Prochlorococcus marinus str. MIT 0918: one gene and its partner. Each later gene encodes a partner of the first gene's protein in a complex. Links are inferred from orthologs where the notes say so. Each region holds a gene or a part of one and is shown on either strand. Other genes may lie near its edges. The genes, in order: O5636_RS07890 and O5636_RS06660.

Region 1 (6,016 bases):
TCATTTACTTACTCCTAAAGAGGTAGGCCTCTTTAATGGCGTTGATGCTGCAATCCATTCAATTTTTTATGCTTATGGAGATAAAAAGAAAAAATTTCTCACAACACAACCAACTTTTGGTTACTACCAACCTTGTGCTTCGATGCAAGGAATGGAAACCATTCAAATTCCATATGAAGGCAACAGATTTTCTTTTCCTTTTAACAAAATCTACCAATCTTTAATCAAACATAACCCGAAGATATTAATTATATGCAACCCTAATAATCCAACAGGCACTCATTTATCTCCGACGAAAATTATTGAATTAGCGAAAATATCTCCTCAAACACTAATAGTCATTGATGAACTCTATGAAGCATTCTTAGGAAAGAGTGTCTTGTCAACAATCAATTTCAAGGCAGTCCCAAATATTGTTGTACTAAGGTCACTTTCCAAAACATCTGGACTTGCAGGATTGCGCATAGGGTTTGCCATAGCTCATCATGAAGTAATTGATCGTATTTATCGTGTCACTGGTCCTTATGATGTTAATAGCTTTGCGGTAACTGCAGCATTTGCAGCTCTTAAAGATCAAGCATACATCGATGATTACGTCGCAAAGGTACTCAAGGCTAGGGAATGGATAAAAGATCAATTAGAAAGTCACAATATAAAGCATCATCTAGAAGCCGGTAATTATTTCTTGCTTTGGCCAAACAGATCAGTTAATAGCGTAGAATCATCTCTAAAATCATCAGGGATACTAGTCAGAAGCATGGCAAACAAACCGCTTCTTAATGGTTCTCTGCGTGTCAGTATTGGAACGACTAGTCAAATGAAAAGCTTTTGGAAAGCATATCTACAAGCAGACGATATTAAGGCATTAAATGAATAGTGGTCTTTTGAGGAAGACTCCTTGGAACACTATAGGTTTTACCAACATTACGAACTTCTATCCCTTTAGTAGCTTCTAAGAATGGCTTAATACCTGATTGATCACAGTTTTTAAGTGTTTTACCTCGAAGATATTGTACTGGTATAACAATTTTTGGATTCAATTCATTAATCACTGCTGCAGCTTCTTTAGCGTTATATACTTTAGCTCCACCTCCCACTCCGATAACCAAAATATCAGGGCGTCCTAAAAGTAACTTATCTTGATAGTTAATAGGGCCAGCAATACCTCCTAGATGTGTAATATTAACTCCTTGTTGTTGCCATTGCCAAAATGTACCATAACCAAAACGCCTTCCCCCTAAACGGTCATGCAATGCAGAGAAGCCTTCCAAACGTAAACGACCAATCCTATAAGAACCGGGTTTGACAAAAAATACACCTTTTTTATTCCAATGTCCTTCATCTGCCAACTCAGAACTTGCAAGAACAATATCTGCATGAACATTGGGCTCGGCTAAACCTTCCGCACACCCCACAGCTTTAAATGGATTTAATAAAACTGAATGTCCTCCTCCCTTAATTAATAATGAACTATGGCCAAAACTTGTAATTTCTAAAGCTTTCACAATACTTGGTAAAGTCAACGCTGTAGTTGTCATTACTAAGAAAGAACATACTGGCTTAAAAATGGATCGTAATAGCAAGAGTTTACCTATCATAAATCAAAAAAGAAAAAGAAATTTTAGGATTTTGCTAATCCTAAAAAGTTACTTAATAAGTGATGACCAGATTGTGTAAGAACACTTTCAGGGTGGAACTGAACTCCAAACAGATTCTGATATTTTCTATGTCGAATACCCATAATTGTGCCATCTTCAAGCCATGCAGTAACCTCAAGACATTGTGGTAATGATTTCTTTTCAGCTATTAAACTATGATATCTAGTTGCTACAAGTGGATCAGATATACCTTTGAAAATCCCTTGACCATTATGAAAAACTTTGGAAGTTTTTCCATGCATTAACTCATTAGCTCTTACAACTTTGCCACCAAAAGTTTGTGCAATTGCTTGATGCCCTAAACAAACACCAAGAATAGGCTTCAAGCCGGACAATTCACTCAAAATCTCTAAACAAATACCTGATTGATTCGGATCTCCTGGGCCAGGAGAAAGTACCACTGCATCAGGTGATAATGATTGTATTTCCATTAATGAGATTTCATCATTACGTTTCACCAAGATATCTTGAGCAACAGAGTATTTTGTCGATAACTCTCCAAAATACTGAACAAGGTTAAAAGTAAAACTATCGTAATTGTCAATAACTAAAAGCATAAAATCAATCCATGTTAAAAGCCAATTCTCTTTAAAAACGAGGGTGCAATCAAAAGAAGTGCTATGACAAAAGAAGCTACCGAAGCTACCAAAACAGATGCTGCAGCACAGTCTTTAGCTATACGAGCTAAAGGATGAAAACGTCTTCCAATTGCAAGGTCAACTACTGCTTCTATAGATGTATTTATTAATTCTAAGACTAAAACAGTTGCAATGGTAATAACTAAGATAGCTACATCGTGAATTGGCAATTCCAACCAAACAGCGAAAATACTAACTAATAAACCAATAACAATATGAATACGAAAGTTTCGTTGGCTCAAAAAAGCATATCCTAAACCTTGAGCCGCATATTTAAAGCTCGCTGGTAAATCTTTAGCAATCGCCCATGCACCTCGTCTTGAGATTTTCTCACGTTGAGTAGCTATATCTGAAACCTTATCAGCTTTATTTAAATTTGAATCAGATGTAATCATTGATCAAATGTAATACATGTTTCAAGCGTCGGTAAAAGCTTGGTATCAAGTAATTTTTCTTGAAGGCACAACATTTCTTTAAGTCTTTTTGAGGAAGGATGGTCCCATCCAAGCAAATGTAAGAAACCATGACTTACTAACCATCTTAATTCTGAAACGAAAGAATGCTCATGCAATTTTGCTTGTTGTTGCGCCATGTCTACTGAAACAATGATGTCACCCAACTCTACAAATTGATCATACGGAGAAATAATATTTTCATCAATCACAGGGAATGAAAGTACATCTGTGGGCTTATCAATATGACGCCATTGTGCATTCAATTTTTGAATGGAAAGGTTATCAGTAAATACCAAACCAATACTAAAATAATTATGTTCTCTAATTATCTTAGGGCCAATCACTGAAGGAATCTGACGTAAAGTCGTAATCCAATTTTTAAACTCCAAGGTCCAAAAATCAACGTTGATTAAACAGTCGACTCCTTTACTATCTTGTCCATCAGTAAAATTATCTAACTCGTAAGCCTTAAATGCTAGATCCACATCTAAAAAATCTTTTGAAATTAGTGGCTTAGTCATCAATATATTAGTGAGGGAATGATGGTCTTCCAAGAACAGCTATAAATACAATAAAAGCGATAAAACCAATAGCTGTAAAACCAAAATGAATTAGACTTTGGCCACCCTTTCTAACCATATTTTTCATGGCTAATTTAATAAAGCTTGGAGGTGGGGTTCTCTTATTAGAAGTTGTTTCAGAAGAATCGTGGTTCATTAAAATTTAATTATGAGTTTGATTGTTTTTAGTCTCAATTCCTTGTAAAAGGAGAGATTGAATAAATAAATCCAAATCCCCATTCATCACAGCTTCAACATCATTGGATTCTTTAGAAGTACGTAAATCCTTAACCATTTGATAAGGATGAAAAACATAATTTCTAATTTGATTACCCCATGCTGCTTCCACTATGTCACCTCTTATATCTGCAATTTCTGCAGCTCTTTGTTCTTGTGCAATAATCATCAATTTTGCCTTTAATAAAGCCATCGCCTTTTCCTTATTTTGAAGTTGAGATCTCTCTTGGGTACAACGAACAGCTAACCCAGTAGGGATATGAAGAATACGCACTGCTGTCTCAACTTTATTAACATTTTGTCCTCCAGCACCACCTGATCGACTCGTAGTTATTTCTAAATCCTTTTCAGGAATCTCTAGCTGAACATTATCATCTAATTGTGGCATAACTTCAACGCCTGCAAAGCTTGTCTGACGTTTTGCATTTGCATTAAAAGGTGAAATCCGAACCAAACGATGGGTTCCTTTCTCATTTTGCAAATAACCATAAGCATATCTGCCTTCTATCTCAATTGTTGCACTTTTGATACCGGCCTCTTCACCTTCGGAAAGTTCAGTAAGTTTTACTTTCATTCCATGCCCTTCTGCCCATCGAGTATACATACGTAATAACATCTGAGCCCAATCTTGAGCATCTGTGCCTCCAGCACCAGCATTTATAGCCAATACTGCTCCTTCTTTATCATAAGGACCACTTAACAAACGCTCCAATTCCCAAAGATCAAGTTCTGCTTGCAATTTATTCAGTCCAACTTTAGCCTCTCCCAGCATTTGCTCATCAGGTTCAAGATCATAGAGCTCTAAAGAAGCGTTAGCATCATCTATAGCACTATGCCATTGGGCTAATTTAGTTAATTGGTCCTTAACCTCATCAAGTTGGCGCATCTGTTTTTTCGCCTTCTGCTGATCAGTCCAAAATTCAGGTTGCGCAGCAATCTGCTCAAGATCTTGTTGAAGTGCATTTAAACGAGGTACGTCAAAGACAGTCTTGAGAATTCTTCAGACGCTTAGTTAAAACAGAAATTGTTTTCTTAAAATCAGTAAGATCTTGCACAAGTAAAAATAAAAAAACAACTATTAACTTTAAATTTTACCAACCATCCTTAGGATAAGCAGCAACCTATTGCTTAACTATGGCAAAAGTTGAAATCTACACCTGGCAATATTGTCCATTTTGTATTCGTGCAAAAGCTTTGCTTGATAGTAAAGGCATTCAATATGAAGAGCTCCCAATAGATGGGAACCAAGAAGCTCGCCAAAAAATGACCGAGAGAGCTAGTGGGCGCACAACAGTGCCTCAAATCTTCATTAATAATCAAGGAATTGGAGGGTGTGATGAACTTTATTCTCTTGAAGGCTCGAATGAATTAGATGCCCTAATTGAGCAGCATCAATAAATGCCATGAAACAATTATTTGTCCTTGATCCTATTGAGCTAATCAATCCTGCAAAAGATTCAACTGCAGCCTTGATAGAAGCAGCTCATAGAGCTTCTATTGAGGTTTGGGGATGCACCCCTGCAGACCTTCAAGCAATCGGAGCAAAAGCTAGAGTTGTAGCCAGAACTATTATCCCTGATCCATGGATAACTCTAGGAGAACCAGTGAATCTTGATTTAAATGCATTTGATTGCATTTGGATGCGCAAAGACCCTCCTGTTAATGAAGCTTTCTTATATGCAACTCATTTACTAGAAGTAGCAGAACGGGATGGAGTATTAGTTCTGAATAAACCTTCTTCCCTTAGAGCATGGAATGAAAAGCTTGGGGCACTAAGGTTCAGCAAATTAATGGCCCCTACATTGGTAGCAAGTAGGGTCAACGAATTAAAGGATTTTGCAAAAGAACAAGGCGAAGTAGTTTTAAAGCCTTTAGGTGGAAAAGGAGGTCAAGGTGTGATTCGAGTAGCTAATGCAGCAGAAGGCATTGATGCATTACTTGAACTAGTCACAACTCAAGAACAAATGCCTGTAATGATGCAAAAATTTCTTCCTAAAGTTACTGAAGGCGATAAACGAATTCTATTAGTCAATGGGGATCCATTTGGTGCGATAAACCGTAGACCAAAATACGGGGATTTTAGAAGTAATCTTGCTTTAGGAGGTAATGCTGAAGCTACAGAGCTAACAGTTCGAGAAAAGAACATTTGTGATGAATTAGGCCCTTCTCTTAAAAATGAAGGTCTATTTTTTGTAGGGATTGATGTAATTGGAGGAATGCTTAGTGAAATAAACGTCACAAGTCCAACAGGCATAAGAGAAGTCGAACGATTAATGAATATTCCTCTTGCCGATCAAGTAATTCAATGCCTATTAAAAGATATTGCTTGATTTTGTAACCCAAGATCAAATTGATTAGCTAACACAGCAAGTTTTAACCCCACTTCTTGTAATTCTCCCTCTACCGAAGAACCTTTAACTAATCCAGCCCCTGCAATTAAATGCAAATTTTTACCTTGGGTATATCCA
Region 2 (6,076 bases), 240 kb from region 1 along the record:
ATCAATAAAGAAAGACGTGGAGACTATGAAGGCAGAACAGTTCAGGTTATACCTCATATCACAAAAGAAATTCGAGAAAGAATACATCGTGTAGGAGCAAATAGTCATGCAGATATTATTATCACTGAAATTGGCGGAACTGTTGGAGATATTGAATCACTTCCATTTTTAGAAGCAATTCGAGAATTCAAAGGAGATGTTGAAAGAAATGATATTGCCTATGTTCACGTTACACTTTTACCTTTCATCAACACCTCTGGTGAGCTTAAAACCAAACCCACTCAACATTCAGTAAAAGAATTACGTTCAATAGGCATTCAACCAGATGTATTGGTTTGCAGAAGTGATAGAGAAATCACTAAAGAATTAAAGAATAAAATAAGTGGTTTTTGCGGTGTTAATAACAATGCTGTTATTCAAGCTTTAGATGCAGACAGTATTTACTCAGTTCCTCTTTCTTTAAAGCAAGAAGGATTATGTAGAGAAATACTGCAGATCCTCAATCTAACTAATCATGAATGTGATTTAAAAGAATGGGAAAGATTAATACATCAATTACGTAACCCTGGTCCATCAGTCAAAGTAGCTCTTGTAGGGAAATATATTCAATTAAATGATGCTTATCTTTCTGTCGTAGAAGCCTTACGCCATGCTTGTATTGAAAACAATGCCTCTTTAGATATTCATTGGATTTCAGCAGAAAGGATAGAAGCAGAAGGTCCAGAAGATCTTTTAAAAGGTATAGATGCAATAGTAGTTCCTGGAGGATTTGGACATAGAGGTGTTAATGGAAAAATTACTGCTATTAAATGGGCTAGAGAACAAAGAATCCCTTTTCTTGGTTTATGCCTAGGAATGCAATGTGCTGTCATCGAATGGGCTAGGAATGTTGCTGGCTTAGAGGGTGCAACTAGCTCGGAATTAGATCCCAACACGAAACATCCTGTTATTCACTTACTGCCAGAGCAACAAGATGTAATGGATCTAGGGGGAACAATGAGACTAGGTGTGTACCCTTGTCGACTCACCTCAAATACATTAGGGCAAAAGTTATATTCAGAAGAAGTTGTTTATGAGCGACATCGACATCGGTATGAATTTAATAACTCCTATAGAAATCTTTTTCTTGAATCTGGATACACTATTAGTGGAACATCTCCTGATGGTAGATTAATAGAGTTAATCGAATTAAAAACTCATCCATTTTTTACAGCATGTCAATACCATCCTGAATTCTTATCTAGGCCAGGAAAACCACACCCTTTATTTAAAGGGCTCATTAAAGCAGCTCAATTACGTTTGCCTAGCACACCACAAGAAGCATTAAAGCAATCAAATAATGCAATCAAAAGTTCGAGAGGCAATGAATGAGTTCTATACTTCCAGTTGTGGAGACATTTCATTCTCTGCAAGGAGAAGGATTGCATTTTGGAAAAAGCGCATTCTTTATCCGCCTAGGAGGGTGCACAGTAGGCTGTCCTTGGTGTGACACAAAAGAATCATGGCCTATCCGATCTCAAAAACAAATATCTACATCAGATCTTGCAAAAGAAGTAAAATTCGCCCAATCAAAAGGAGCAGAGTTTGTAGTTCTCACCGGAGGAGAACCGTTGCATCATAACCTAAACAAATTATGTAGAGAAATCAAAGCTCTTACAACTCGTAAAGAAAGCAATCCAATAGCAATACACCTAGAAACAAGTGGAGTTAATGCTATCTCCGGTGCAATCAATTGGATCACTCTTTCTCCAAAAATCCATTGTCATCCTAAAAAATCACTTCTTTTAGCATGTGACGAATTAAAAGTAGTCATTCATAGAAAAGAAGATCTAGCCTTTGCAGAAGAAATGGCAAAATTAGCCAAAAATGAAAAGCAAACAGCTTATCAAACAGTTACTTATAAAAAACAAGATATTCTCGAACCACATCTATTTCTTCAGCCTGGATGGAATAGCAAAGAAGGAACAAGACTTACAATTGAATATATTAAAAAACATCCTCAATGGAGACTCAGCCTTCAAACTCACAAATGGTTAGAGATTCTTTAATATTAGGGTTCTGCAACTATAGTTATCACTTGATTCAAAGTAATTAAAATTAGTATCCATAAATCAATGCAATTAATAACCAAACCTACAGCGATTACATTATTATCTGGAGGATTAGATTCTGCTACTGCTACTGCTATTGCTCTTGAAAAAGGTAACAATGTTATTGGCTTATCGTTTAATTATGGACAAAGGCATAAACGTGAATTAAAGGCTGCTCAAACACTCGCTAAACACTTTAAGTTATTAGAGCATCATATAATTGATATTAACTTATCAACTTGGGGCGGATCTTCTTTAACTGATCTCAAACAATCAATACCTCATCAAGGTGTTCAAAAAGGAGTTATTCCTAATACATACGTTCCTTGCAGAAATACTGTTTTTATAGCTATTGGTCTTAGTCTAGCTGAGGCTAAACAAGCAAATCAATTAGTACTTGGCATAAACGCAATGGATTACTCAGGCTATCCAGATTGTCGACCTGATTACCTAAAGCAATATCAAAATCTTGCAAATCTTGGAAGTAAAACTGGTAGGGAAGGTAAAGGAACTAAACTGTGGGCACCATTAATTCACTGGAATAAGCTTAAAATAATTCAAGAGGCTATAAGGCTTAGTGTACCTATTGAACAAACATGGAGTTGTTACAATGGTAGAGATAAAGAATGTGGAGTATGTGATAGTTGTCGAATACGCAATGATGCTCTTATGAAAGCCGGCTATTTAAATTTGTAGAGCATTAACTAAATGAGTAGTCTTCTAAGAGAACGTTGCAACTGGATTGATCCACTTATTGTTGCAAAAAAATTAGTGCAGCATTATGGAGAGCCTGGGCTAGTTTGGTTAGATAGTGATGGCAGTAAAAATGGGCGCTGGGTGATACTAGGTGCTGATCCAATTGAACATATTTGTAGCCATGGCTTGCCAAGCAGTTCACGCTCTCAAAACCCTTTTGAATTATTAAGAAAAATTGATTCAGGCCATTGGAGTGGTTGGCTGAGTTATGAAGCAGGCGCTTGGATTGAACCTAATAATCCTTGGAAACAAGACTCAATGGCTATGTTATGGATGGCCAGACACGATCCTATTTTCAAATTTGATTTATATAGGAATGAGCTATGGATAGAAGGAGTTGACCATACAAGATTTCTTACATTTTTGAACTTATTAAAAGATATATCCTCTAATGAATCACTAACCAATGCAACTAAATCTCAATCAATCCCAGAACAAAATTGGGAGTGGACAATGGATGAAAGTGAATATAGTAAAAAAGTAGCCATTCTAAAAAATTACATTAAAGAAGGAGATATCTTTCAAGCGAATCTCTCTACAAGCTGTATAACAAAAATACCTTTAAATCTTTCAGTTATTGATCTATTCCAAAAACTCAGAAATTATTGTCCTGCTCCATTTTCAGGTTTAGTTGTTGCAACAGGCAATGCGATTGGTGAAGCAGTAATATCTACATCACCTGAACGTTTCCTTAAGGTTTTACCAAATAAGGTAGTAGAAACTAGTCCAATCAAAGGTACAAGACCACGAAGTTCTAGTCCTCAAAAGGATGCTGACTTAGCCGCTGATTTAGTTAGTAGTATAAAAGATAGAGCAGAAAATATTATGATTGTAGATTTACTAAGAAATGATATAGGAAAAGTTTGCAAGCCAGGAACAATCAAGGTTACACAATTAGTTGGCTTAGAAAGTTATGCTCAAGTACACCATTTAACTTCCATTATTCAAGGAAAATTAAACCATAACAAAACATGGGTAGACCTTTTAGAATCATGTTGGCCAGGTGGGTCAATTACAGGTGCTCCAAAAATAAGAGCCTGCAAACGTTTATATGAAATGGAACCTATCGCAAGAGGACCATATTGTGGGTCTTTCTTACATCTAGATTGGAATGGTCAATTTGATAGCAATATTCTCATACGTTCTCTTTTGAAGGATCAATCCAACTTAAGAGTTCATGCTGGATGTGGCATTGTCGCTGATTCAGATCCCTCTAATGAAGCCGAAGAGTTGAATTGGAAACTAAAGCCTCTTATAAAAGCATTAGAACAATAATTTTTGATGAGCAATATTAGTTGGCTTGATGGTTATTGGCTTAGTGATTCTGAGGTTGAATTACCAATTAGAGATCGAGGAGTAACTTTAGGTGATGGTATCTTCGAAACGATTCTAATTCTCAAAGGCACACCTCAATTACTTACTAATCACCTACAACGTTGGACAAAAAGTTCAATTTTACTTGGAATGGAACCACCTCCAAAAGAAGAGACTTTAATTCCATTAATTAATGAAGCTATTATTCGTGCATCATTGTCGCAAAAAAATGGGGTTCTTAGACTTAACTGGAGTAGAGGTAGTAATCAGAATAGGGGTATTAATTATTTAAATAAAGATCATGAAGCACCTAATCATAGATTTTGGTTCGAACTTAATGAATACAATCCTTCGTTTACTCCAATCTCTACAAAAATTAGTTGTTATGAACGAAGAAATGCCAACAGCAGATTGAGTCAATGTAAGACTTTTTCCTATCTTCAATCTATTCAAGCTCGTAGTGAGTCTCAACTACATGGATATGATGATGCCTTACTATTAAGCACGAATGGTGAGCTCTCATGCGGAACTACTGCTAACATAATAATTCTTAGAAGAAATCAGTGGTTAACTCCACGAATGGAAAGTGGGTGCCTTCCTGGTGTCATGAGAGAACAAGGGTTAAAAAAAGGAATCATAAAAGAAGCAAAAATTTCACCTACACCTAAAAATGATGATCAATGGATATTAATTAATAGTCTGAGCTGCCATCCAATCACAAAAGTAAATAACATTGACCTCAAAAGGTATAACAATGTAGAAAAGCTGTGGCGAACATTATTAATAGTCAACCATTAAAAAGAAATAGGCATAGTAACATTTGCTGGTGGTGGTGCACATGAGGTTATTTGAAAATTAATTATCTCGCCAATGATCACTATTGATGGTGAAGTGAATTGCTGTTTTTCTACTTCCTTGACCAACATTTCTAAAGAAGTTGTTAAACACCTTTGTCCAATAACTGTAGCTTGTTGAATAACCGCTGATGGAGTCTTTGGAGAAAGACCAGCTAATAATAATTCATTGACGATATAACTCAGATTATGAACTCCCATATAAATCACCAAACTATGGCTTGCTTTTGCAAGAGACCTCCAATTAACAAGAGGGCGTTTTTTATCAATGCCCTCATGACCAGTAACAAAGGTAACTGAACTACCTGCAAGACGATGCGTAAGTGGAATACCGAAATACGTCGAGGCTGCCATACCAGAAGTAATCCCAGGAACAACTTCTACAGAAACTCCATGTTTTTTCAAATAAGCTGCCTCTTCTCCACCTCGACCAAAAACAAAAGGATCTCCACCTTTTAACCGAACCACAAAATGATTACTATGGGCTAACTCTAAAAGCAGTTTATTAGTCTTAAATTGAGGAGTCGAATGATGACCTTTTCTTTTTCCTACAAAAATGCACTTACATCCATCTTTTACTACTTCAAGAATTTCATGAGGAACTAAAGCATCATATACAAGAACATCGCATTGACTAAGCAGCCTATATGCCTTAACAGTTAACAAGTCAGGGTCTCCAGGGCCAGACCCTACTAAGTAAACAGTCCCTAGCTGCCGATCGTTCATGAACAAAACATCTGCCAATAAAGAACGCTTCAAAAGCTACTTACGCAAAATAGGTAGTGGAGAACACACTAGCCGAGGAATGACACGAGAAGAATCAGCAGATGCTCTCCAACTAATGCTTCAAGGTGATCCTAGTCCTGCTCAAATTGGAGCATTTATGATTGCTCACCGTATTAGACGGCCAGAACCAATAGAACTTGCTGGAATGATAGATACCTATAACAATCTAGGGCCAAAAATATATTCAGGCAAAAATAAATGCCGACCACTTTCATTTGGCATGCCATTTGATGGAAGAAATAAAACAGCACCCATATATCCATTAACCTCGTTATT

The links.
Region 2: the proteins of O5636_RS07890 (region 1) and O5636_RS06660 are in contact, whole or in part, in a solved structure (PDB 8RP0), measured with the Escherichia coli proteins. The link is inferred for Prochlorococcus marinus str. MIT 0918 from one-to-one orthologs.

Annotation. Positions count from the first base shown.
Region 1 is NZ_CP114780.1:1,453,213-1,459,228, reverse strand. What follows is about bases 419-3,328. They hold O5636_RS07890 (anthranilate synthase component II), read right to left. Parts: upstream 2,216-3,328; coding sequence 1,622-2,215; downstream 419-1,621. Other genes in these bases: O5636_RS07875 (DUF3285 domain-containing protein), read right to left, coding at 3,280-3,328; ybeY (rRNA maturation RNase YbeY), read right to left, coding at 2,688-3,272; O5636_RS07885 (diacylglycerol kinase family protein), read right to left, coding at 2,230-2,691; O5636_RS07895 (MBL fold metallo-hydrolase), read right to left, coding at 858-1,538; O5636_RS07900 (pyridoxal phosphate-dependent aminotransferase), read left to right, coding at 419-877. Also shown: more of O5636_RS07900, read left to right, coding at 1-418; more of O5636_RS07875, read right to left, coding at 3,329-3,468; grxC (glutaredoxin 3), read left to right, coding at 4,683-4,946; gshB (glutathione synthase), read left to right, coding at 4,952-5,878; O5636_RS07855 (isochorismate synthase), read right to left, coding at 5,851-6,016. UniProt on the Escherichia coli protein: Part of a heterodimeric complex that catalyzes the two-step biosynthesis of 4-amino-4-deoxychorismate (ADC), a precursor of p-aminobenzoate (PABA) and tetrahydrofolate.
Region 2 is NZ_CP114780.1:1,209,048-1,215,123, forward strand. The notes cover bases 1,990-4,959. They hold O5636_RS06660 (anthranilate synthase component I family protein), read left to right. Parts: upstream 1,990-2,798; coding sequence 2,799-4,121; downstream 4,122-4,959. Other genes in these bases: O5636_RS06650 (7-carboxy-7-deazaguanine synthase QueE), read left to right, coding at 1,990-2,048; queC (7-cyano-7-deazaguanine synthase QueC), read left to right, coding at 2,115-2,786; O5636_RS06665 (aminotransferase class IV), read left to right, coding at 4,128-4,958; cobA (uroporphyrinogen-III C-methyltransferase), read right to left, coding at 4,955-4,959. Also shown: O5636_RS06645 (CTP synthase), read left to right, coding at 1-1,371; more of O5636_RS06650, read left to right, coding at 1,368-1,989; more of cobA, read right to left, coding at 4,960-5,740; O5636_RS06675 (anthranilate phosphoribosyltransferase family protein), read left to right, coding at 5,739-6,076. UniProt on the Escherichia coli protein: Part of a heterodimeric complex that catalyzes the two-step biosynthesis of 4-amino-4-deoxychorismate (ADC), a precursor of p-aminobenzoate (PABA) and tetrahydrofolate.